2 regions of the Microbacterium sp. R86528 genome follow, and region 2 is predicted to be linked to the other one. Evidence: predicted binding sites of a transcription regulator. Region 2 holds the regulator's gene; the other holds the start of a gene.

Region 1 (11,020 bases), 1.3 Mb from region 2:
CGGCATGCTTCGCCTTGCCTGATTTCGAGGAGACCACCGATGGCGGCCATGGACACCACGCCCGACACTGGCAGCGTCAGAACAGCTGAATCGGCTCTCACTGCCGAGCAAGCACGAGTCATCTGGTTGCTGCTCGGTGCGGCTTTCGTTGCGATCCTCAATGAAACCACGATGGGCGTCGCGATTCCCGACCTCATCACAACTCTGGGCATCACCGCACTGGCGGCGCAGTGGCTCACCACCTCGTTCATGCTCACGATGGCGGTCGTGATTCCGATCACCGGCTTCCTCATCCGGCGCTACAGCACCCGCCCGATGTTCATCGCCGCCATGTCGTTGTTCTCGCTCGGGACGCTGATCGCGTTTCTTGCTCCCGGCTTCGAGATGCTGCTGGTCGCGCGCGTTGTTCAGGCGTCTGGCACCGCCATCATGATGCCGTTGCTGATGACCACCCTGATGACCGTGGTTCCAGCGCAGTCCCGTGGGCGCATGATGGGGCGCGTGAGCATTGTCATTGCGCTTGCACCGGCGATCGGCCCCAGCCTCTCGGGCCTCATCATCCAGACGGCCGGCTGGCGCTGGATCTTCGGCATGATCCTGCCTATTGCGCTCGTCGCGCTAGTGGTCGGAGCAATGTGGATTCGCAACATCGGAGAGAAGTCACACGCGCGCATCGACATTCCATCCGTGATTCTGTCGGCGTTCGGCTTCGGTGGCGTCGTGTACGGACTGAGCCTCATCGGCGGCGGCAGTCATGACACGAGCGCTGCAGCGCTCGCAACCAATGCCGAGATCGACCGGTCACTGACGATCTCACTCGTCGTCGGAGTGGTTTCGCTCGCACTGTTCGCATGGCGCCAGATCCGTCTGCAAGCTACCGACTCCGCGCTGCTCGATCTTCGCGTCTTCAAGAGCACCAATTTCTCGCTATCGATCGCCCAGATGATGTTGATGTCGATGGTGTTCTTCGGTGCAATCACCCTGCTACCCCTTTACCTACAGCAAGTTCTACTCCTCGAGCCGCTTGATGCGGGCCTCATTCTTCTGCCCGGCGCATTGGCGATGGGCTTCGCCGGCCCGGTCATTGGGCGCATCTACGACCGATGGGGCACACGCGTGCTGATCGTGCCCGGGTCGATCCTCACCAGCGGCATGCTCTGGGCGAGTACGACCTACGACGAGAACACTGCCGTCTGGGTGGTAGTCGCGGTGCAGACGCTTCTTTCTGTTGGCCTTGCCCTCTCATTCACGCCACTGTTCACCGCATCGCTCGCGTCGGTTCGACCGAGGTTCTATTCGTACGGCAGCGCCATCGTCAGCACCGCTCAACAGGTTGCCGGAGCAGCCGGTATTGCGTTGATGATCGGCATCATGTCGTCGGTGAGCGCCATGCAGACGCACTCGGGCACTGCCGCGGTCACCGCTGAAGCCGCGGGCATTCACGCCGCCTACCTCGTCGGCGCGATCATCTCGCTGCTCACCATCGTCGGCGCGTTCTTCATTCGCAAGCCTGCCGACGACCTCGACGCTGCGCCAGTTGCTCACTGACGCAGCGACGTCGACACAGACAAATACAGCTCTGCCCCCCGCTGTCTCAGCGGGGGGCAGAGCTGTATTTCGTGCCTTAGTTGGTGCCGCAGGCGCTTCCACCGCAGCATCCACCCGCGGATTCTGCGGGGGCGAGAAGGTTCTTCTCGTCGTCAACGGGCTTGAGGGCAACGGTCTCTGGCTGTGAAGTCATGGCTCCATAGTACGACCATCGGCCAAGCGCGGGGCCGCCGCAACACCATGCGCGTGCAAACGACAAACGCCCGCAGAATGATCTGCGGGCGTCGTCGAACTTGCGTCGTGGCTAGACACGACGCATGTCAGAAACCATGGGGCAGTCGAAGGGGTCGCGTGCTGCGAGTCCGACGCGGTTGAGGTAGTCGATGACGATCGCGTACGAACGCCAGAGCGTGGTCTCGGTATACGGAACGTCGAGTGTTTCGCACTGCTCACGTACGATTTCGCGAGCCTTCGCGAGGTGCAGGCGCGACATGCTCGGAAAGAGGTGGTGCTCGACCTGGTAGTTGAGGCCGCCCATGAGCCAGGTGGCCCACCATCCGCCGCTGACATTGCGCGAGGTGCGAACCTGCTTGCTGAAGAAGTCGAGTCGAGCGTCGGGCGCGATGATCGGCATTCCCTTGTGGTTCGGTGCGAATGCCGCGCCCATGTAGACGCCGAAGACCGCGAGCTGAACGCCCATGAACGCAAAGGCCATGCCGAGCGGCAGCAGCAGAAAAACCGGCACGATGACGATCGCGAGGCGCGTGAGAATCAACGTGATTTCGAGCGCACGGCCTTTGACCTTGCCCTTGGTGAAGAACAGGTGCTTCAGACCGAGGTAGTGCAGGTTGATGCCCTCGAGCGTCAACAGTGGAAAGAACAACCAGCCCTGCTTGCGAGTGATCAGGCGGACGAATCCGCGTGACTGAGCCGCGTCCTCTTCGAGGAATGAGATCGTGTCGACCTCGATGTCGGGGTCTTTGCCCACCCGGTTGGGGTTGGCGTGGTGACGGCTGTGCTTGGCATCCCACCACGACAAACTCATGCCCACGAACCCTGCCGCGAGAACACGGGCGAGGCGGTCATTGGCGCGGCCGCTGGTGAGGATCTGCTTGTGCGCTGCCTCGTGTCCGAGGAAGGCGAACTGGGTGACGATGATGCCGAGTGCGGCCGCCATCAGCAGCTGAAACCAGCTTTCGCCGAGCAGAATGAACCCGGTGATGACGCCGCCAAGGGCAAGAACCAGCACGGTCGCGACAGTGCCGTAAAACCACGGGGTGCGTGCGAGCAGACCGGTCTCTTTCGCGACCTGCGAGATGTTCGTGTACGCACGGGCCACAGGGGGGAACGTGGTCGCACTCGCGTACGTCTGCCTGATTGGCCCGAGAGTGGATGCTGGTGCAACGGATGCCATCGCGGCTCCTCTGGTCGGCAGCGGCGACCCTGGAGCCAAAGCTGGTTGGGGCGGCCCGAAAGAGCCGTTGCGGCGAGCCTACGCGGGGGGTGATGCCGCAAGAGGCATGTCCTTGGCGATCTCACCTCGATTGCCGAGCGGGGCAGCCCATGCGATCACCAGCGCTCAATCACTCCGTTGCGGATCAACTCCGCGCCGAGCTGTTCCTCGAACGCATCAACGTCGTCATAAAAGGGGTCATCAAGTCTCTCTTCATTCATGAGAGCTCCGTTGCCGATACGTTGCCGTTGCCCTGGATCCGACCAAGGGCGACAGCCGCCTATGGGAAAGGGCGCCGTTGCGGGACGGAAGATTCGACCGCCCCGCAGCGGCGCATGATCGCTACTGTTCGACGGCTTGTGACGCGTCAGACTCGTGCGCCTGAAGGGCTGCGACCGAATCTGCTGTCGCGACAGCGATGCGGCGCGGCTTGGCTTTCTCGCTGACCGGGATCGTCACCGACAGCACCCCATTGTCATAGGACGCACTGATCTGCTCGGTGTCGACGCCTTGGCCGAGGTTGAGTTGGCGTACAAAAGTCGCCGCCTCACGCTCTCGAGTGATCCACTTCACATCATCGCCCGATGCGAGAGTCCGTTCAGCGCGGATTGTCAGCAATTGACCGTCGACGTCGATGTCAACCGAGCCGGGATCGATTCCGGGCAGATCCGCGGCGAGCACATAGTGGTCGCCGTCGCGGTAGAGGTCCATCGGCATGCGCCGCGGTCCACCGCGCGACTCGAGAAGGGTCGACGCAATACGGTCGAGGTCACGGAACGGGTCGTAGTTTGCCATAGTCATCTCCTTTTCTCTTCGCTCGAACGATGCGCTCGAGCGCCGATTCAAAGTTGAGCCCACATGACTCAACTGCTCAAATATTAGCACTCTCGGCAGTCGAGTGCCAGAAATTCGCCGTCAAAACATTGGCCCCCAACCCTGCCCGAAACAGACGCACGACGCTCCCCCAGCTACCGTGGGGGAATGACCTCCGACCGCGCCACCCGCCGCATTGAACTGACGATGCACAAGCCGTGGTTTGCGCTCTATGGCGGAATTCGCCCGACGCTCATCATCGAAGGCAGAGGCCAACCCGTGCAGTGGGGCGTGGGCACATGGCAGCTCGCCGCCGACGAGTCGGTGACGCTGGGCGTGTTTCTGTTCAACCGAATGTGGCGATTTGGCGAAGCTCAGTTCACGCTCGCACCCGAGGACCCCGCGAAGCTGATCTACGAAGCGCCGATCTGGCCTTTCACACGCGGACGCATGCGGTTGGGCTAGCTCGCTACCGTTAAGTGATGTCGACACCGACCAGCGCGATCCGAGTGCCCATACGGTTGGGGGCGCGCGGGGTTGTGTCGATGACAGGGCTCGTCGTCGCAACGCTCGGGGCAACTCTGCCGCAGGCGATGACTGCCCCGGTGCTTGGAATTACGGCAGATGCTTTCGGTGTGACCACGGGGGACGCCACCTGGGCTCTCACAATCACATTGGTTGTCGCCGTCGCCACCACACCGGTCATCGGGCGAATGGGAGACGCCTACGGCGCTCGACGGACGCTGCTGATGGTACTGCCGCTGGTAGCACTCGGCCTGTTCATCACGGCGATCGCGCCCACCCTCGGGTGGCTTATCGCCGGCCGCGCCATTCTTGGGGTCGGCGGGGGCGTGTTTCCACTGGCCATCGCCGCTGTGCCACGACTCGTACCGGAACACAACCGCGCGGGCGCTGTAGGTCTGGTCACCGCGATGTTCGCCACCGGGATCGGGTTCGGCGTGCTGGTATCGGGGCTGCTGGTCGATCACATCGGCATCCGCGCCACTGCCTGGGTGCCGTTTGCAATCGTCGTGGCGAGCTGGGTTGTTCTCGCTTCCGCTCTCCCCCACATTCCCCGCCGCCGCAACGTCCACGTGGAGCTGCGAGCAGCACTGTCGCTTGCAGTTGGCGTGATCGCCGTTCTTCTCGCCTTCACCGAGGCACCACGCTGGCCCTCGCCGTGGTGGTGGATCATCGCACTTGTTCTCATCGCGACCGTTGCGCTTTGCTACTGGTTCTTTCGCGAGCGCGTGAGCCCCGATCCTCTCCTCGGCGCTCCCACTCTGCGTCTGCGCGGAGTGTGGGCCACGCAACTGACCGCATTCTTGCTCGGCGCAGCCCTGCTCGGCATCTACGTTCTCATTCCGGCGTTCGCCGAGGCGCCCTCTGGCGACGAAGCAGGACTCTCTGCGTCAGTGACGCTCGCTGCATTGCTTCTGTTGCCGGCGACGATCGCCATGCTCGTGGTCGGTCCGCTGTCGGGTGTGCTGCGTCGATGGATCGGCACACGCGCGCCCGTCATTCTGGGAGCAGCCACGGCCGCCGCCGGTGCGCTCGTGATGATTATCGCGCCGCGCGAACTCATCACCCTGCTGCTGGGTACCGTTCTGCTCGGCGCGGGTATCGCGGCGGCGTCTGCCGGGCTCGTGAACGTGCTGATCGACCACGTCGATGAGCAGCACGTCGGTGCGGCCACGGGCCTGACTGTCGTCGCTCGGCAACTCGGAGGTGCGGTCGGCGCATCGATGATCGCGGCGCTGATAGCCATTCAGTCGTCCGAGCCGGATGGCGATGTATACGCGGCGGCGTTCAGCGCTATCACGGCGATCACGGTGCTCGCGGTTCTCTCGGCGCTATTGATTCCGAGCGGCACGACTTCAACGCTGCGGCGAGTACGCAGCCGACTCGCACGTTGAACAGCCCCATAGATACAGCGTTTCCTTAATTCATGGTTTGCTGTATTCTCAAATGGTGCTCGCCACCACCGCCTCCGTGACCCACACCGCCGCTCTCGCAAGGCTCGGCTTTGCACTCTCGGATGCGACCCGAGTGGGCATTCTGCTTGCGCTTCGCGCAGGCTCGGCGTACCCCTCTGACCTGGCCGACTCGCTCGACGTCTCACGACAGGTGATGTCGAATCAACTGGCGTGTTTGCGCGGGTGTGGCCTCGTCACGGCTACGCCAGACGGTCGACGCACGCAATACCGTCTCGCAGACGCTCATCTCGCACCAGCACTCGACGAACTACTGCAAGTGGTATTGCACGTCGAACCGGGCTGCTGCTCCACTGACGTCTGCACCTGCTCATGACCGCGGCCACCGGAACGCTCTCGGCTCAGCGCAAAGCAACCCTGCAACGACGAATCCGCTGGATCGTGTCGGCGACTATCGTCTACAACCTGATCGAGGCTGTCATCGCGTTGACAGCGGGCAACCTTGCGAACTCGGCCGCCCTAGTGGCGTTCGGACTCGACTCAACAATCGAGGTGCTGTCGGCCGCAGCGGTCGCATGGCAATTCACGCGGCGAGATCCAGAGCGTTGGGAGCGAGGAACACTGCGGGTCATCGCCGTCGCCTTCTTCGCACTCGCCGCGTATGTCACCGCCAGTTCGCTGTTCGCGTTGATCACCCGCGTTGACGTCGAACACAGCTCGACCGGCATCGCGATCGCCGCGCTCAGCGTGGTGATCATGCCGTTCTTGTCGTTTGCAGAACGTCGCGCCGGTCGCGAGCTGGGGTCGGCGAGCGCGGTTGCCGACTCGAAGCAGACGCTGATCTGCACATACCTGTCGGCCGCGGTCTTGGTCGGGCTACTGCTGAACTCGGTGTTGGGCTGGTGGTGGGCCGACGCGATTGCCGGTCTCGTGATCGCCGCATTCGCGCTACGCGAGGGCATCGAAGCGTGGCGTGGTGACGCGTGCGCGACATCTGTAGGGATGCTACTTGAGGACGAGCACGACGATGATCGCCACGATCACGATCACCACTGAGCACTCACACCGTGCGATCTAGCTAGCGGCGACTTCTTCCCACGTACACGGTGTTAGATGACATCCCTTCAGTCACGGGGTTCGCAAAGTCCACGACATGCGCAGCCGTGTCGTCGAAAACCTGATCGAGCTGAACCATGAAGTCCGCGTCTGGCGGGTCGTCTGACCAAAGCGCGAACACGCCTCTCGATGCGAGATGCCGGTCAAGTGCGCGCAAGCCCTCCGCCTGGTAGAGGTCGGCGTGCGTCGAGTCGAGCTGATGGCGCGGGGAGTGATCGACGTCGAGCAAGATTGCATTCCACGCCCTCTGGTCATCACCCGGAGCGTTGCGCATGACCTCGAAGAAATCGTCGCAGACCAGCGTGGTGCGCGGATCGTCCACAAGCTCGGCCGAAACTGGCAACAGCTTGCGCTCATGCCAGCCGATCACGGTATCGAGACGATCGATCACGGCGAGCGCACCCACCCGACTGTCACGCAATGCCGCTACCGCGGTGTAGCCAAGACCAAGCCCGCCTACCAGCACGTTGAGGTCGTCGCCACCCACGACGGCGAGTCCGAGATCTGCGAGCGCGATCTCAGCGACAGTGAACAGACTCGACATCAAGTACTCTTCCCCGAGCTTTACCTCATAGATCTCGTGCCCCGCCGCAGGCTCCCACCGACGCCGCAGGGTGAGATCCCCCATCGGCGTCGGTTGCCAATCAAGTTCTTCGAACCGAGTGATCACGTGATTCCTTCTCGAGCGTGGCTTGCGTTCGAACGCAGCACTACTTCGCCTCCGGCAGCACGACAGTGCCCGTGCGCACACTTTCAACCGCGGTGTCGAACTCGCTCGAGATATCGTCGCTTGCGGTGTACGTGAATCGGCTGACTACGAAAGCCACGACGAGATTGAGCACAAAGCCAGGCACGATCTCATACATCACGCCCGAAAGCGCATCGATGTTGCCCCAGATCACCACGGTGATCGCTCCCGTGAGCATTCCGGCAATTGCTCCGGCACTCGTCAGCTTGCGCCAAAACAGCGATAGCAGCACAATCGGACCGAATGCGGCCCCGAAGCCCGCCCATGCGTAGGCAACGAGGTCGAGGATCGACGAATTTGGGTCCCATGCGAGAATCACGGCGATCACCGAGACGATCAGCACGCCCGTGCGACCGAGGATGACCTGTGCTTTGGGGGTCGCCTGCTTCTTAGCCACGATCTTGTAGAGATCCTCGACGAGTGCAGACGACGAGACGATGAGTTGCGACGAAATTGTGCTCATGATCGCGGCGAGCACTGCTGCGAGCACGAACCCTGCGATCAGGGGGTGGAAGAAGATCTGCGCGAGCTCAAGAAACACGCGCTCGGGGTTTTCGAGCGTGAGTTCAGGATGCTGCTGAAAATACGCGATTCCCACCAGCGCCGAAGCCATCGCGCCGAGAACTGAGAGAACCATCCAGCTGATCCCGATGCGCCGACCCGCGACGGCATCGCCGGGCGAGCGCAGGGCCATGAAACGCACCAGGATGTGGGGCTGGCCGAAGTACCCGAGCCCCCACGCCGCAGCGGAGATCGCCGCGAGAACTGTGCCGCCAGCGAAGAGGCTGAACATGTCAACTTCGGTACTCACCGCCCGAATGGACTCGATCGTGTTGGAGACTCCACCCGTCTGGGTGAGCCCGATGATCGGCACGGCAATAAGCGCACAGAAGATCATGATGCCCTGCACGACGTCGGTGTAAGTCGCTCCGATAAAGCCACCGAAGAGCGTGTACAGAACTGTCACGCCGCCCACAATCAGCATCCCGATCCAATACTCAGAGCCAAAGGCGCTCTGGAAGAACACGCCGCCGGCCACCATTCCAGATGAGACATAGAACGTGAAAAACACGAGGATGATGACGCCCGCCACCACTCGCAGTACTCGCGACTTGTCGCGGAGGCGGTTTTCGAAGAAGCTCGGCACGGTGATGGAGTTCTTCGAAACCTCGGTGTATGCACGAAGCCGGGGAGCCACGAACTTCCAATTGAGCCACGCTCCGATGGTGAGACCGATCGCGATCCAGCCTTGAAAGAGCCCGCCGATGTAGAAAGCGCCCGGAAGCCCGAGCAAAAGCCATCCCGACATGTCTGAAGCGCCAGCGCTGAGCGCGGCGACGCCGGGACTGAGTTTTCGTCCCGCGAGCATATAGTCATCGAGATCGCTCGTGCGCTTGTACGCCCACCAGCCGATGCCGAGCATCGCAGCCATGTAGATGACCATTGCGATCACTTGAAAGACCTCGTCGTCCACGCTCGCCCCTCTCAGTCGCGCGAGGTCTCGGGATCTCGGCAAACCGCTGTGGCGGGAACAAGAAACTCTCGCGGTCCGAGGCTAGCGCACAACGACGCCAGAAGGCAGGGCTGCGATAGCGTGCACTCGTGAAGGTAACCAGACTGCGCGTGTATCCCGTCAAGTCACTAGCGGGTCTCGATGTCGACACTGCTGAAGTGCGCCCGTGGGGTCTTGAGAGAGATCGACGGTGGGCGGTTGTCGCCCCTGACGGAACCCCCGTAACCGCGCGAGAGGCAAACCACTTGCTGTCGTTGCGCGCGACGACGCTCGACAGTGGTGGAGTGCGTATAGAGAGCGTTGCCGAGTCGTTGCACGTCGATGTGCCGGTCCACGCTGAGCCGGTCGCTGTCGGCCATGCCGGCCAGGGGACGGCGTTGCCAGCTGCAGCTGGCGCCAACGCATGGCTGAGCACGCAGTTGTCTCGGCCGGTGCGGTTGGTGTGGCAACCTGACCCGACGCGACGTGCTCTAGACCCCGACGAGGGCGGGCTGGTCGGCGATCACGTCTCCCTCGCTGACGTGGCTCCGCTGCTGCTCACCAGTGAATCATCGCTGGCTCAACTCGACGCGTGGACCGCCGACGAGATTCCCCCGCTCGACATGGTGCGGTTTCGGCCCAACATCGTGATCGACGGCGACCCAGTGACGCCTTTCGCCGAGGACTCCTGGTCGAGCATCCAACTCGGCGACGTGCGTTTTCGCGTGCTTGGTCCATGCGATCGATGCGTGATGACGACAATCGACCCCGCCACGCTCGAGCGGGGAAAAGAACCCATCCGCACCCTCGCCAAACATCGCCGCTGGGATGGCAAGACCTGGTTCGGCATCTGGCTTGTTCCCGATCTGAGCGAGTCTGCCCCGTCTGAGATGATTGCTGTCAACGACGAGTGCATCGCCCGCTGATGTGCCACGCAACCCGCAGGCTCGCGGAGCGATCTCACCGGTCATCCATTCACCCAACATGAGAGCTGATCTGTGAATCCCACGCATCTCACACGTTTCCTCACGATCGTCGAGCACGATCTGCACGTTCCGCGCGCGGCCGCATCCCTCGACATCCCGCTCGCATCGCTCTATACGACCATCGACAAACTCGAGGCCGAGACCGGGCAGCCCCTGTTCTCGCGTGCGAAGGCGGGCTGGACGCTCACTCCTGCGGGAGTTCTGCTGCGCGAAGACGCTCAACGCTTGATCGACGAATCACCGCCCGAGGTCGAGAAGCCGAAGGTTCCCGCGGGCGGCAAAGCCAAGGCGTCGAAGGGAAAGGGTCGTGCGCCGTCTGTGAAGGGCCAGCCGAAGCCGTTTAAGAAGCGCCAAGGGCGCTGATCCCACTGTGGAATGAGCGCCCCTGACGTCGAAGGACGGCTCAGTACTTGTAGAAGCCTTCGCCGCTGGCGACTCCGAACTTGCCCTTGTCGAGAAACTCGGTTTTCAGAATCTCGGCGAACTTGATGCTGCTCGCCATGAGCGTCATCGTTCGGTGACAGTGCCCGCTTCAACCCGCCAATGACGATCAGTCTTCACAGTGGCGAGCATTCGCCGATCATGAGTGACGAGCAACAGTGTGCCGTCATAGGAGTCGAGCGCCTGCTCAAGCTGCTCGATCGCTGGCAGATCGAGGTGGTTCGTCGGCTCATCGAGCACGAGCACGTTGACGCCGCGAGCCTGCAGCAGCGCGAGCCCTGCACGGGTGCGCTCCCCCGGCGAGAGCTCATCGACCGGGCGATTCACGTGATCGGCTTTGAGCCCGAACTTGGCTAGCAGGGTGCGCACTTCGCCCAATGCCATCTCAGGAGTCAGACCTGCGAACGCCGTAGCCAGCGCCTGCGAGCCGGCGAGAAGCGCACGCGCTTGATCGATCTGGCCGATCTGCACGTTAGCCCCCAGGCTGGC
Region 2 (11,020 bases):
CCCACCTTTGGGTGCCCGTAACCGATTCGATTGGCTTTCGCGGCCGTCGTCATCGCAAGGCCGCAATCAAGATGCTGCTCACGCAGGCGAGCACTACTGCCGGGTCGACGGCCCGCCCTGCCAGCGGCTTCGCTGCCTGGGCAATCAGCCAGGCGGCTCCGATGCTGATGAAGAAAGCTGCCGGCCGAGTGCTCGTGTGGGTATGGAAAGCGGATGCTGAACTTGTCGTCGCGATGGCACAGGTGCAAGAGGCGACGCCGCAGCTGCGCACTGCACGCGCGATGATGCCGATGGAGTATGACGACACCGAGAACTTTCGCAATGCCTATCTGGGGGTTGGCGAAAAGCTCGTCGTGCCGCTGCCCGGCGATGGCAAGACGCCCCCGTTCGCCACCTACACGTGGGACACCGGCACGCACATCATCACGATCACAGCGGTGTGCGGCGACCGCGAACGCTTCGGCACGGTGATCGGCTCGATCGACGACCTCGCCCGCACTTTGCGCACGGTTGACGACGTCGAGGTCGGCGAATCCCCAACGGTACTGCGTATCGATCCCTCCTGACGCGTCGCGCGATAGCCGCCGTTTCTTGCGGTGATCGGCATAGGAACGCGACCGCAGATCGCGCTACGCTCGACTCGTCAGTTGCGACTATAGGAAGGGAACCCCATGACCGAGTTTCGGTACGGACCCGTCGAGCTCTACCTCGTCGGATTCGAAGGAGAACGTCCAGACCCCGGTGTCATGGAGGCTCTGATCGAGCTGGTGTCGACCGATAAGGTCAACTTGCTCGACCTCATGCTCATCTCCAAGTCAGATGACGGTGACGTCACAATCATCGAGATCGAAGATGGTGACGACTTTGGGCTCGGCGAGATCGCCCTCGGCGCAGCCGGCATCACCGGCGAAGAAGATGTTGCAGAACTTGCAGAGCTCGTTCCCCCGGGAGCCAACGCCATGCTCGTCGCGTTCGAACTCGCTTTTCAGCGAGAGCTGGCCTTTAAGGTCGCCGCGTCTGGAGGCGTCGTCCTCAGCGCTGAGCGCATTCCAGCCCCGATCGTGAACGCGATCGCTGATGCAGTAGAAGACGAAGGAGAGTAATTATGCGTCGTCGTATGGGCCGTCCCGGCCTCATCGGACTCGCTGCCCGCACCGCCGTCGTTGCTGGAACGGCCACTGCCGTCAGCGGCGCAGTCGCGGGTTCCTCACAGCGCAAAGCGCAGCAGCAGGCTGAGCAGGAGCAGTATCAGGCGGCCCAACAGCAAGCGGCGATGCAGCAGGCCGCTGCAGATGCTGTCGCTCAGCAGCAAGCTGCCGCGGCATACGCGGCCCCGCCCGCACCGGCAGCACCGGCAGCTGGCGTCGACGTTGTCGCCGAACTGCAAAAACTTGCCGGCCTCAAAGAGGCAGGCATCTTGAACGACGCTGAGTTCGCAGCCGCGAAGGCCAAACTCCTCGGCTAGATCGACAAAACGCGGGTGCCCGAACGATCCTTTCGGGCACCCGCGTTCTGTATTGCTGACGACTCAGCGCGTTTCTGACGACTCAGCGCATTCGTGACAACTCAGCGCGTCTCTGACAACTCAGTTCAGTGCCGAGGTGAGGCGGGCGACGCCATCGAGGAAGGTCGCTTTGCTCGGCTCGGCCCGCCACTGCTCAAGGGTCAGTTCCCGACTGATATCGCGATAGCCCTGCTCGACTGCACGCATGCCGTCTACGAACGATCGTCCGCGCACCATCATGGAGATCTCCATGTTCAAGCTGAACGACCGGATGTCCATGTTGCTTGAGCCGATTACCGCGACATCGTCATCAATTGAGAAGTGCTTCGAGTGAAGGATGAACGGCCCCGGGTACAGGAAGATACGCACCCCCGCCTCGAGTAGCGTCTCGTAGTACGACCGTTGCGCGTGGTAGACCAGGCCTTGGTCACCTACCTCTGAAACGAACAGCTGCACTTCGATGCCTCGCTCGCACGCCGTGGTGATGGCGTAGACCATGGCCTCGTCGGGCACGAAGTAGGGGCTGGTGATTATGACCCGTTCACTGGCGGAATGGATGAGCGACAGGAACAGGCGCAGGTTGTTCTCGGTGGCGTAGCCCGGGCCGCTGGGCACCAGCTGGCAGACAAGCTCGCCGTCAGTGGGTCGGGGCACATCGATAGCGGCGACCTGCTCGTCATCGAGCAGGTCGCCCGTTTCGATGAACCAGTCGGTGATGAAGATCGCATCGATGGATGCGACGACCGGGCCCTCGAAGCGCGAGACAAGTTCTTGCCACTTGAGTCCGCGTGCAATGTTCTTGGGGGTGTTGTAGGTGCGGTCGATGAGGTTCTGCGAACCCATGAACGCGACTTTGCCGTCGATCACGACCAGCTTGCGGTGATTGCGCAGGTCAGGCCGCTGATACTTGCCCTTCAGCGGCATTACCGGCAAGAGCCACTCCCACTTCACTCCAATGCGGTCAAGCTCGGCAAAGGTCGCCTTGGAGTTGACGGCACGACGTGAGGAGACGTGGTCCGCCAGCAGGCGCACTGTGACGCCTCGGGCTACCGCAGCCTCCATCGCGGCGAAGAACGGTGCAGTGGTCTTGTCGTTCGAGACGATGAAGAATTCGACGTGAATGTAGCGCTCTGCAGCATCCATCGCCTTGGCCATCTCGATAATGGACTGCTCGTAGTCGCCGAAGAGCTGGGCGCTGTTGTTCTCTTGCGGCGGCAGCTTGGTCAGCTGCTGGTTCTGCGCGACGATCGTGCGAAAGTGAGCCGGCCACGTGGTGTCGTCGACTTCCACGCCAGCCGCAGCAACGCGCTCCGCGATGATGGAGTCGATCTGCGTCTGCTTGTCACGCCGAGACTTCGGCAGCTTGATGCTTCCGATAAGCAGATACAGCAAGATGCCCAAATACGGCACCAAGATGATTGCGAGCAACCACGCCATCGCGGCGGTAGGTTTGCGGTGCTTGGGAAGCACGATCAGAGCGGTGACGCTGATGGCGACATGCAGCAGCACCGCGCCCAACCAGATCAGATTGCTACCGAGTACAGCGTCCATGAAGATCCATATCGCGTAAAAGAGTCACGTGGCCGGGTGACCGCCATGACTGCACACGTTATCGTGATCCGTTCGCACGCGATGCGCTATTTGATGCTGGTCGCGTCAATATCACCCGAAAGCCACCGTAGCCATCGCTGAGACGGGTCTGAATCGAGCACCAGAGCGCGCACAAGAAGTGTCAGCGGGATGGACAGAATTGCGCCCAGCGGACCAATGATGAACGTCCAGAAGATCACCGAGAAAAAGCTCAGGGTGAGCGATAGGTTCACTGCATCGCTCACGAACTTCGGCTGCACCAAGACCTGCAGGGTCACATTGACGACGCAATAGATCGCCACCACCGCGAAGAAGAGAGGCCATCCCCCTACGACGAGCGCGAGCAGAGCGGGCGGCACCAGCCCGAGCACGAAACCGATGTTCGGCACGAAGTTCGTGACAAAAGCAAGAATCGCCCACACTGCCGGCGCCGGAATGTCGAGAGCCCACAGCGCGAGGCCATCGATAATCGCCACGATTGCGCCGAAGCTCGCATTGACGACGTAGTACTTTCGCACGCCGCCGTTGTAGGCGCGCACACGATCTGCGGTTGGTCGAATCGACGGGCCGAAAGCGGTTTCGGCGCGCGTGTACCGAGCTCCGTCAGCCGCCATGAAGATGATGTACGCGACAACGAAGAAGAATGCGGTGAGCACCGCAAGCACGGTGCTGCCCAGCGACGATGCGAAAGACAGAATCGTCGACGGTGAGAGCAAGCTTGCCGCGGCGTCTGCAGTCGTGGAGTCAAGGCCCAGATCCTGTAGCGACGCGACGATGGTCTGAATGGTCTTCTGCAGTTCGCCTGAGTAGTCGACGACCAACTGGGCGAATTGGGTGCCCGCGAAGAACAACAGCGCGACCAGCACAGCGAGGATCAAATATGCGACGACAATCACGGCGGTCGTAGCCGCCCAGCGCGGCCACCCTTTGCGCTCAAGGGGGAACCGAATCGGATGACAGATGATCACGAGCACCGCACCGAGCACCAGCGGACCGACGAGATCGCGTGCCAGAAACAGGCCTGCGAGCGCTACGACGGTAGCCGCCAGCCCGATTAGCACAGACAGCGTCGGTGAAAGCATCGGCTGAGCGCGCTCGGGTGCTGAAGTGGGTTGCGGGGGCTGACGTCTCACGGCGCAAGCGTATCTGAACCGAAGGGATACAGCAGGTTAAGACCCACTCCCGGGCGTCCGAGTCGGGAGCATTCGATCACACCATCATGTCGATGCAGCGTTCGGGGGCAGCGGCGGGCGAGGCGGCACCTCAGGCTCAGACGCGAGCTTCGTCCCAGGTTCGGGCATCTCACCGAGTCGGGCCGCAATGCCGTTGATCTGCCGTGCGAGCTCACGAACTTGACCGCGAGTGGATGCCTCGTCATCGTCGTGACCGCGCGAAGCGAACTCGATGACCCACGACGCCAGCGTCGCGGTGACCACACCTACAAGCGCCACAGCCGCGCCCATGAGCAACACGGCGACCAGTCGACCCATCAACGTCACGGGGTAGTAATCGCCGTAGCCCACCGTGCTCATCGTCACCGCCGCCCACCAAATCGAGTCGCCGAAGTTGACGATGTTCGCGCCAGGCGCGTTGCGCTCGGCATCAAGCACCGAGAGTGAACCGATCCAGATCAGAATGACCACGGCGCCAGCGCCGTACACCGCGAGCCGGCTGCGAATGGCAGTTCCCTGGGTGTGCTCAACCCCACCCACCAGCGTGAGCGCCTTCAACAATCGCAAGGGGCGCAAGGCGGGAAGAATCACAACGGTGAAGTCAAACAGGTGCCTGACGAACCAGTGTCGTTTGTCGGCTGCCAAACCCAGTCGCACGACGTAGTCGACGGCGAAGATCACCCAGGTGAACCCCATGATGATCCGGGCGGTCATGAAGGCGGTTCCCTGAAAGTCGGCGATCACCTGCCACGAGTAAACGACGATGAACACAACGGATGCAACGATGAGCGGCACGCGCGTGAGCCGGCGCCATCGTTCTTCGGTCAGTTTTGCCATGAGTCAGCCTCGCTGCACGTCTTGTTGGAGAGCCGCTGCGTTTCGGATGAAGAGCACGACCCACGTGAACACGAGAATGCCCGCCACCAGTTCCACGGCGGTCAGCGTGTAATACCCCACAGCGAAGTTCACCGCGAGGATCGCGATCACGCCAACGAACACGTAGCCGACCACGATGAAGGCCTTCGGCAGACCGGGAATCCAGCGATGCAGACGGAAGACGAGCGTCGCGAAGGCGACGACCATTCCTGAAGCGACAGCGGTATGGATTCCGAAGAACTCATCGACGGTGAACACGCCGACGAGCGCCAGGAAGACGCCGACGATGATGAGCGCTGTGCGCACATTGCGCAAACCGTGCAGGTTAGGGGTTGGAATCGCACGGGTGGCATAGCGGGCGAGAGTCGTCACGATGAAACCCGCGACGATCAGCGTCAGATTGAATGTGAGCGACGACAGATCGTTGGTCATCCCGAGTGCGCTCAGGTTGTCCATCCACCAGTGCGGATCGCTGGCTGTCAACATGGCGGCAAGGACGCCCTCGAGCAGGAACACCGCGAGAATGATCGCCAGCAGCTGCAGATCGATATGTGTCGCTGAGAAGAACGTGAGATAGGCGGTGATCGAGGCTGCGGCGCCCGAGATGATCACCACGAACAGTGCGAACACCTCAGCGTCGATGAACCCGTCTTCCAAGATGACCGCGAAAAGGGTCATCGAAAGCAACGCGATCACGGCGTGCGCGAACGCCAGTGCCACAACATCGAGCATGTCAAGCACGCTCATCGTGTGTCCGGCGGCGCGGTCATGCACCACATAGCGCCCGGCGATGAACGACAAGAACGCTGCGGCCCCAGACGTGACGGCTGAGAACTGACCCACAGATCCGGGGCCAGCGATTGGCGCCTCGCGAAGTTGGAAGACGATGATCGCGAGCACTCCGACAACGACGAATGCGACGGCGCCGACCCCGAGCGCGAGAGTCTCGAGCGAGCGTTCCCTGTCATCGTGCGGCGCGGCCGAAACGCGCAGACGCAGTTCGCGCCTGGTTGCCGAATGCTCTGTAGTCACGCCACGACTTTAGCGCCGCCGATTGGCCAGCATCCAGCGCACTCGCCCGTCCCCGGCGAGACGGCTTGCCTTACGTCACGACTCTCAACGCTGGTTTGTTTCGGGGCGAGGCGGACTCCACAGCACCACTTCGGTTGCGCGACGCACGCGTGACCCCTGCCGCAGGGTAACCACAGCCCCGGTTGCGCCCGCCGCAAAAACGCGGGCTCCCGGCCGGTTGCCGATCTCAGTGCGCATCTGCTTCTCGAGGTCTGCGACGCGGCGGCGAAGGCCTCGCACCTCATCTTCTAGATCGAGAATGCGCGCGATGCCGGGCAAGCTCAGTCCCTCGGCCGAAAGGCGAGCGACCTCACGCAACTGCTCGACGTGGCGCAACGAGTAGCGGCGTGAACCGCCCTGGGTGCGCGCGGGAACGACAAGCCCGATGCGGTCGTACTGCCGCAACGTCTGAGGGTGCATGCCCGCGAGGTCCGCGGCAACAGCGATCGCGAGGAGGGGGGCGTCTTCGTCAAGCCGATCTTGCTCAGCCATCTGCCATCCTCCTCGCGATCATGTTGAAATGAGCCTATTAGCCGCGTGCTTTCGACATGAGCTCTGCGCGCGGGTTCTCGTGTGGCTCGAGCGCCTGGAACTTCTCGAGCGCTTCACGAGCAGCGTCGTCGAGGTGCGACGGCACCGCGACCTGAACTTCAGCCAACAGGTCGCCGAGCCCCTTCGGACTCTGCACGCCGCGACCCTTGACCCGAAGCACCCTGCCCGAGGGTGTGCCGGGAGCAACCCGCAGTTTGACGGGGTCACCGCCGAGTGTGGGCACTTCGATCGTTGCTCCTAATGCCGCCTCGGTGAATGTCACCGGAACGGTCACCCGAAGGTTCAGTCCGTCACGGGCGAACACCGGGTGCGGCCGCACAGTTACCGCCACAACTACATCTCCGTTCTCGCCGCCGTCGGGCGACGGACGCCCGCGACCGCGCAGGCGCACTTTCTGACCGTCAGCGATGCCAGCGGGAATCTTGACCTTGAACGGCTTGCCGTCTTCACCCTGCAGCGTGATCGTCTCACCCTTGGTAGCGGTGATGAAGTCGACGGTCGTGCGAGCTGTGACATCTGCGCCGCGTGTCGGACCGCCGTAGCCGCGGAAGCCGCCGGTCGATTGACCGAAGCGCCCGTTGCCGAATCCACCGCCCTGCTGATTGAACATCGAGAAGATGTCTTCGTACTCGGGACCACTGGCCCCGGGCCGGGCACCACGACCCTGCGAAAACATGCTGAACACGTCTTCGAAGCCGCCCGTGGCGCCGCCACCGCCAGAAGTGAAGCGGGCACCGGAACCCATCGCGCGAATCTGGTCATACTCCGTGCGCTGCTCAGGGTCAGAAAGCACCGAGTACGCCTCGCTGACCTCTTTGAACTTCGCTTCGGCCGAAGCATCCCCCTGGTTGGAGTCGGGATGATACTTGCGGGCGAGCTTGCGATAGGTCTTCTTCAGATCAGCGTCGGCGACGTCTTTCGAGACGCCGAGCGTCTTGTAAAAGTCCTTATCGAACCAGTCCTGACTGGCCATGGTTCCTCCTTGACCGGTCTATTCAGCGGGAACAGCGACGACAACCTTGGCCGGACGCAGCTCCACCGAACCCAGTCGGTAGCCGATTTCGACCACTTCAAGGATCGTCGCCTCGGTTGCACCGGGCGTGGGTGCCTGAAAAATCGCCTCGTGCTGTTGCGGATCGAATGCTTCGCCCGCTACGCCGTAGGTTGTCAGCCCCATGCGCTCAGCAACGGCGCGCAGTTTCTCGGCGATCGGGAAGAACGCGGTGCCCTCTTCGAGATCACCGTGCTTCTCAGCGCGGTCAAGATCGTCGAGGACGGGCAGCAGGCCCTTGGCCACGGATCCCTTGGCACGCTCGATCTCGACCTCGCGCTGGTCTTCTGTGCGGCGACGATAGTTGGCGTACTCAGCCTGCAGGCGCTTCAGGTCGTTCAGCAACGCCGACTCTAGATCGGCGAGCACGGTATCTTCTGCCGCAGCATCGGTATTCTGCTCAGCACCCAAGATGTCATCGACGGTGAGCTCCTCCTGCGGGTCGGGGTCGGAGACCTGCGTCTCCGACCCCTCGTCGCCGAGGACCTCGTCTTCGCCGTGCTCTTCAGCGTTTGGCTCTTCGAAGTCCTTGTCAGCCATGATTACTTGTTGTTGTCCTTTTCGTCTTCGTCGTCGACGACCTCGGCATCTACGACGTCTTCATCAGACGTCGCACCGGCCTCATCGGTCGGGGCCTCAGCGTCGGGTGCGGCAGCGGCGTCAGCCTGGCTCGAAGCATAGATTGCTTCGCCGAGCTTGCCCTGGCTCTCGTTGAGCTTCTCGAACGCAGTCTTCACGGCTTCGTCATCGTCACCAGCGAGGGCGGCTTTGAGGGCATCGACGTCAGCCTGAACTTCGGTCTTGACCTCTTCGGGCAGCTTGTCTTCGTTCTCCTTGATGAGCTTCTCGATCGAGTACGAGAGCGTCTCAGCCTGGTTGCGAATTTCAGCCGACTCACGGCGCTTCTTGTCTTCGGCAGCGTTCTCTTCCGCTTCCTTGACCATGCGCTCGATGTCTTCCTTCGGCAAGGACGAACCACCGGTGATCGTCATCGACTGCTCCTTGCCCGTGCCCTTGTCCTTGGCAGACACGTGCACGATGCCGTTGGCGTCGATGTCGAAAGTAACCTCGACCTGCGGAATGCCCCGAGGCGCGGGAGCAATACCCGTGAGCTCGAAGGTTCCGAGCGGCTTGTTGTCGCGAGTGAAGTCACGCTCACCCTGGAACACCTGGATCGCCACTGACGGCTGGTTGTCGTCAGCCGTGGTGAAGGTCTCGCTGCGCTTGGTCGGGATGGCCGTGTTGCGCTCGATGAGCTTGGTCATAATGCCGCCCTTGGTCTCGATGCCGAGGCTCAGGGGGGTGACATCGATGAGCAGCACATCCTTGCGCTCGCCCTTGAGAACGCCAGCCTGCAGGGCAGCGCCGACGGCGACGACCTCATCAGGGTTGACGCCCTTGTTCGCTTCCTTGCCCGCCTCTTTCTTGACGAGCTCAGCTACGGCAGGCATACGCGTGGAGCCACCGACGAGCACAACGTGATCGATGTCGGCAACCTTGATGCCCGCTTCGCGAATGACGTCTTCGAAGGGCTTCTTGGTGCGGTCCAGAAGGTCCTTGGTGAGATCTTCGAACTTCGCCCGCGAGAGCGTCTCGCTCAGCGATACGGGGCCCGAGTCAGTCAGCGACAGGTAAGGCAGGTTGATGCTGGTCGAGTTCGAGCTCGACAGCTCCTTCTTCGCCTGCTCCGCCGCCTCCTTGAGACGCTGCAGAGCGATCTTGTCGCCCGAGACGTCCACTCCGGTGGTCTCCTTGAACTGCTTGATCAGGTACTCGACGACGCGTTGATCCCAGTCGTCACCACCGAGGCGGTTGTCACCAGAAGTTGCCCGAACCTGGATGGTCGAGAAGTCGTCGTCCTTGCCCACTTCGAGCAGCGAGACGTCGAACGTTCCGCCACCGAGGTCGAACACGAGAATCAGTTCGTCTTCTTTGCCCTTGTCTAGGCCGTACGCGAGAGCCGCGGCCGTGGGCTCGTTGATGATGCGAAGAACGTTGAGGCCTGCAACTTCGCCAGCTTCTTTCGTTGCCTGACGCTCAGCGTCGTTGAAGTAGGCGGGAACGGTGATAACTGCGTCGGTCACGGTGTCACCGAGGTACTCCTCGGCGTCGCGCTTCAGCTTCATCAGAATGCGAGCCGAGATCTCCTGCGGCGTCCACTTCTTTCCGTCAACCTCGAAGCTCCAATCGGTGCCGATGTGGCGCTTGACGCTGGCGACGGTGCGGTCGACGTTGGTGACAGCCTGGCGCTTCGCGGTCTCACCGACGAGCACCTCGCCGTCTTTCGTGTAGGCGACCACCGAAGGGGTGGTGCGGAAGCCCTCTGCGTTGGCGATGACCTTGGGCTCGCCACCCTCGAGGACGCTGACGACCGAGTTGGTCGTTCCGAGGTCGATTCCTACAGCACGTGCCATGTGTGTTTCTCCTTCATTTTGGCCGAGCGGATGCTGCGACCGTGCGTATACGGGAAGTATTGGGCGACTCTGTAAATAGTTGAGTCGTGATGGCTCAAGGCTAGCCGGGGTACCCCAAGGTGTCAAATGAACTTGATACGACTCATATCAACTTTTCAGAAATGGTCACGAAAGTGTTCCGCAGGCTACCGCTTGTTCACCACGGAGCAATAGCGTGTGCACATGAGTGCGCCCGAACGCCCCAATTCGTCACTGCCCGATTTCAAGGGCGTGACCCCTACTGACGCAATGGCCGCGGCCGTCGCCACCGAGGGGCCGGCTCGAACGAGCAAGAAGATGGTGTTCTCCTGGGGCCTGTGGGACTGGGGCTCGGCCGCTTTCAACGCCGTCGTCACCTCGTTCGTCTTCACCGTCTATCTGACAAGCTCGAGCTTCGGGCCGGCCGGAACAATCGAAGCGCAGCTCGGCTGGGCGCTCGCGGGCGCCGGTCTGCTGATTGCCGTGCTCGCGCCGGTCACCGGGCAACGCTCCGACACTTCCGGGCGTCGCAAGCTCTGGCTCGCCGTCAATACGTACATAGTGGTGGCACTGACCGCGGCAATGTTCTTCGTTCAGCCCGATCCCTCTTTCCTCTGGCTCGGTCTCGCGCTGTTGGCCGTCGGCAACGTCTTCTTCGAATTCGCGGGCGTCAACTACAACGCGATGCTCCTACAGGTTTCGACCCCGCGGTCGATCGGACGAGTGAGCGGGTTCGGTTGGGGCCTGGGCTACGTCGGCGGCATCGTCCTGC

What was found. Region 2 encodes HspR, which represses chaperone genes until heat shock. Its sites were predicted from a motif close to AAGTTGAGTCNNNNNGACTCAACTT; they were not measured.
Region 1: the regulator HspR is predicted to act here: its motif matches at 3,847-3,871, upstream of SJY18_RS00665 (Hsp20/alpha crystallin family protein).

The regions. Positions count from the first base shown of each region.
Region 1 is NZ_CP138996.1:133,083-144,102, reverse strand. Features, by position in the region: gene SJY18_RS00675 (MDR family MFS transporter) at 40-1,548, shown strand; gene SJY18_RS00670 (acyl-CoA desaturase) at 1,853-2,962, opposite strand; gene SJY18_RS00665 (Hsp20/alpha crystallin family protein) at 3,344-3,796, opposite strand; gene SJY18_RS00660 (hypothetical protein) at 3,983-4,279, shown strand; gene SJY18_RS00655 (MFS transporter) at 4,297-5,730, shown strand; gene SJY18_RS00650 (metalloregulator ArsR/SmtB family transcription factor) at 5,783-6,124, shown strand; gene SJY18_RS00645 (cation transporter) at 6,121-6,804, shown strand; gene SJY18_RS00640 (spermidine synthase) at 6,827-7,534, opposite strand; gene putP (sodium/proline symporter PutP) at 7,575-9,086, opposite strand; gene SJY18_RS00630 (MOSC domain-containing protein) at 9,215-10,030, shown strand; gene SJY18_RS00625 (LysR family transcriptional regulator) at 10,103-10,453, shown strand; gene abc-f (ribosomal protection-like ABC-F family protein) at 10,598-11,020, opposite strand, start outside.
Region 2 is NZ_CP138996.1:1,790,804-1,801,823, forward strand. Features, by position in the region: gene SJY18_RS08315 (hypothetical protein) at 1-566, shown strand, start outside; gene SJY18_RS08320 (DUF6325 family protein) at 672-1,103, shown strand; gene SJY18_RS08325 (SHOCT domain-containing protein) at 1,106-1,465, shown strand; gene cls (cardiolipin synthase) at 1,586-3,055, opposite strand; gene SJY18_RS08335 (AI-2E family transporter) at 3,142-4,227, opposite strand; gene SJY18_RS08340 (potassium channel family protein) at 4,312-5,103, opposite strand; gene SJY18_RS08345 (hypothetical protein) at 5,107-6,174, opposite strand; gene SJY18_RS08350 (heat shock protein transcriptional repressor HspR) at 6,259-6,705, opposite strand; gene SJY18_RS08355 (DnaJ C-terminal domain-containing protein) at 6,743-7,738, opposite strand; gene SJY18_RS08360 (nucleotide exchange factor GrpE) at 7,757-8,356, opposite strand; gene dnaK (molecular chaperone DnaK) at 8,359-10,230, opposite strand; gene SJY18_RS08370 (MFS transporter) at 10,453-11,020, shown strand, end outside.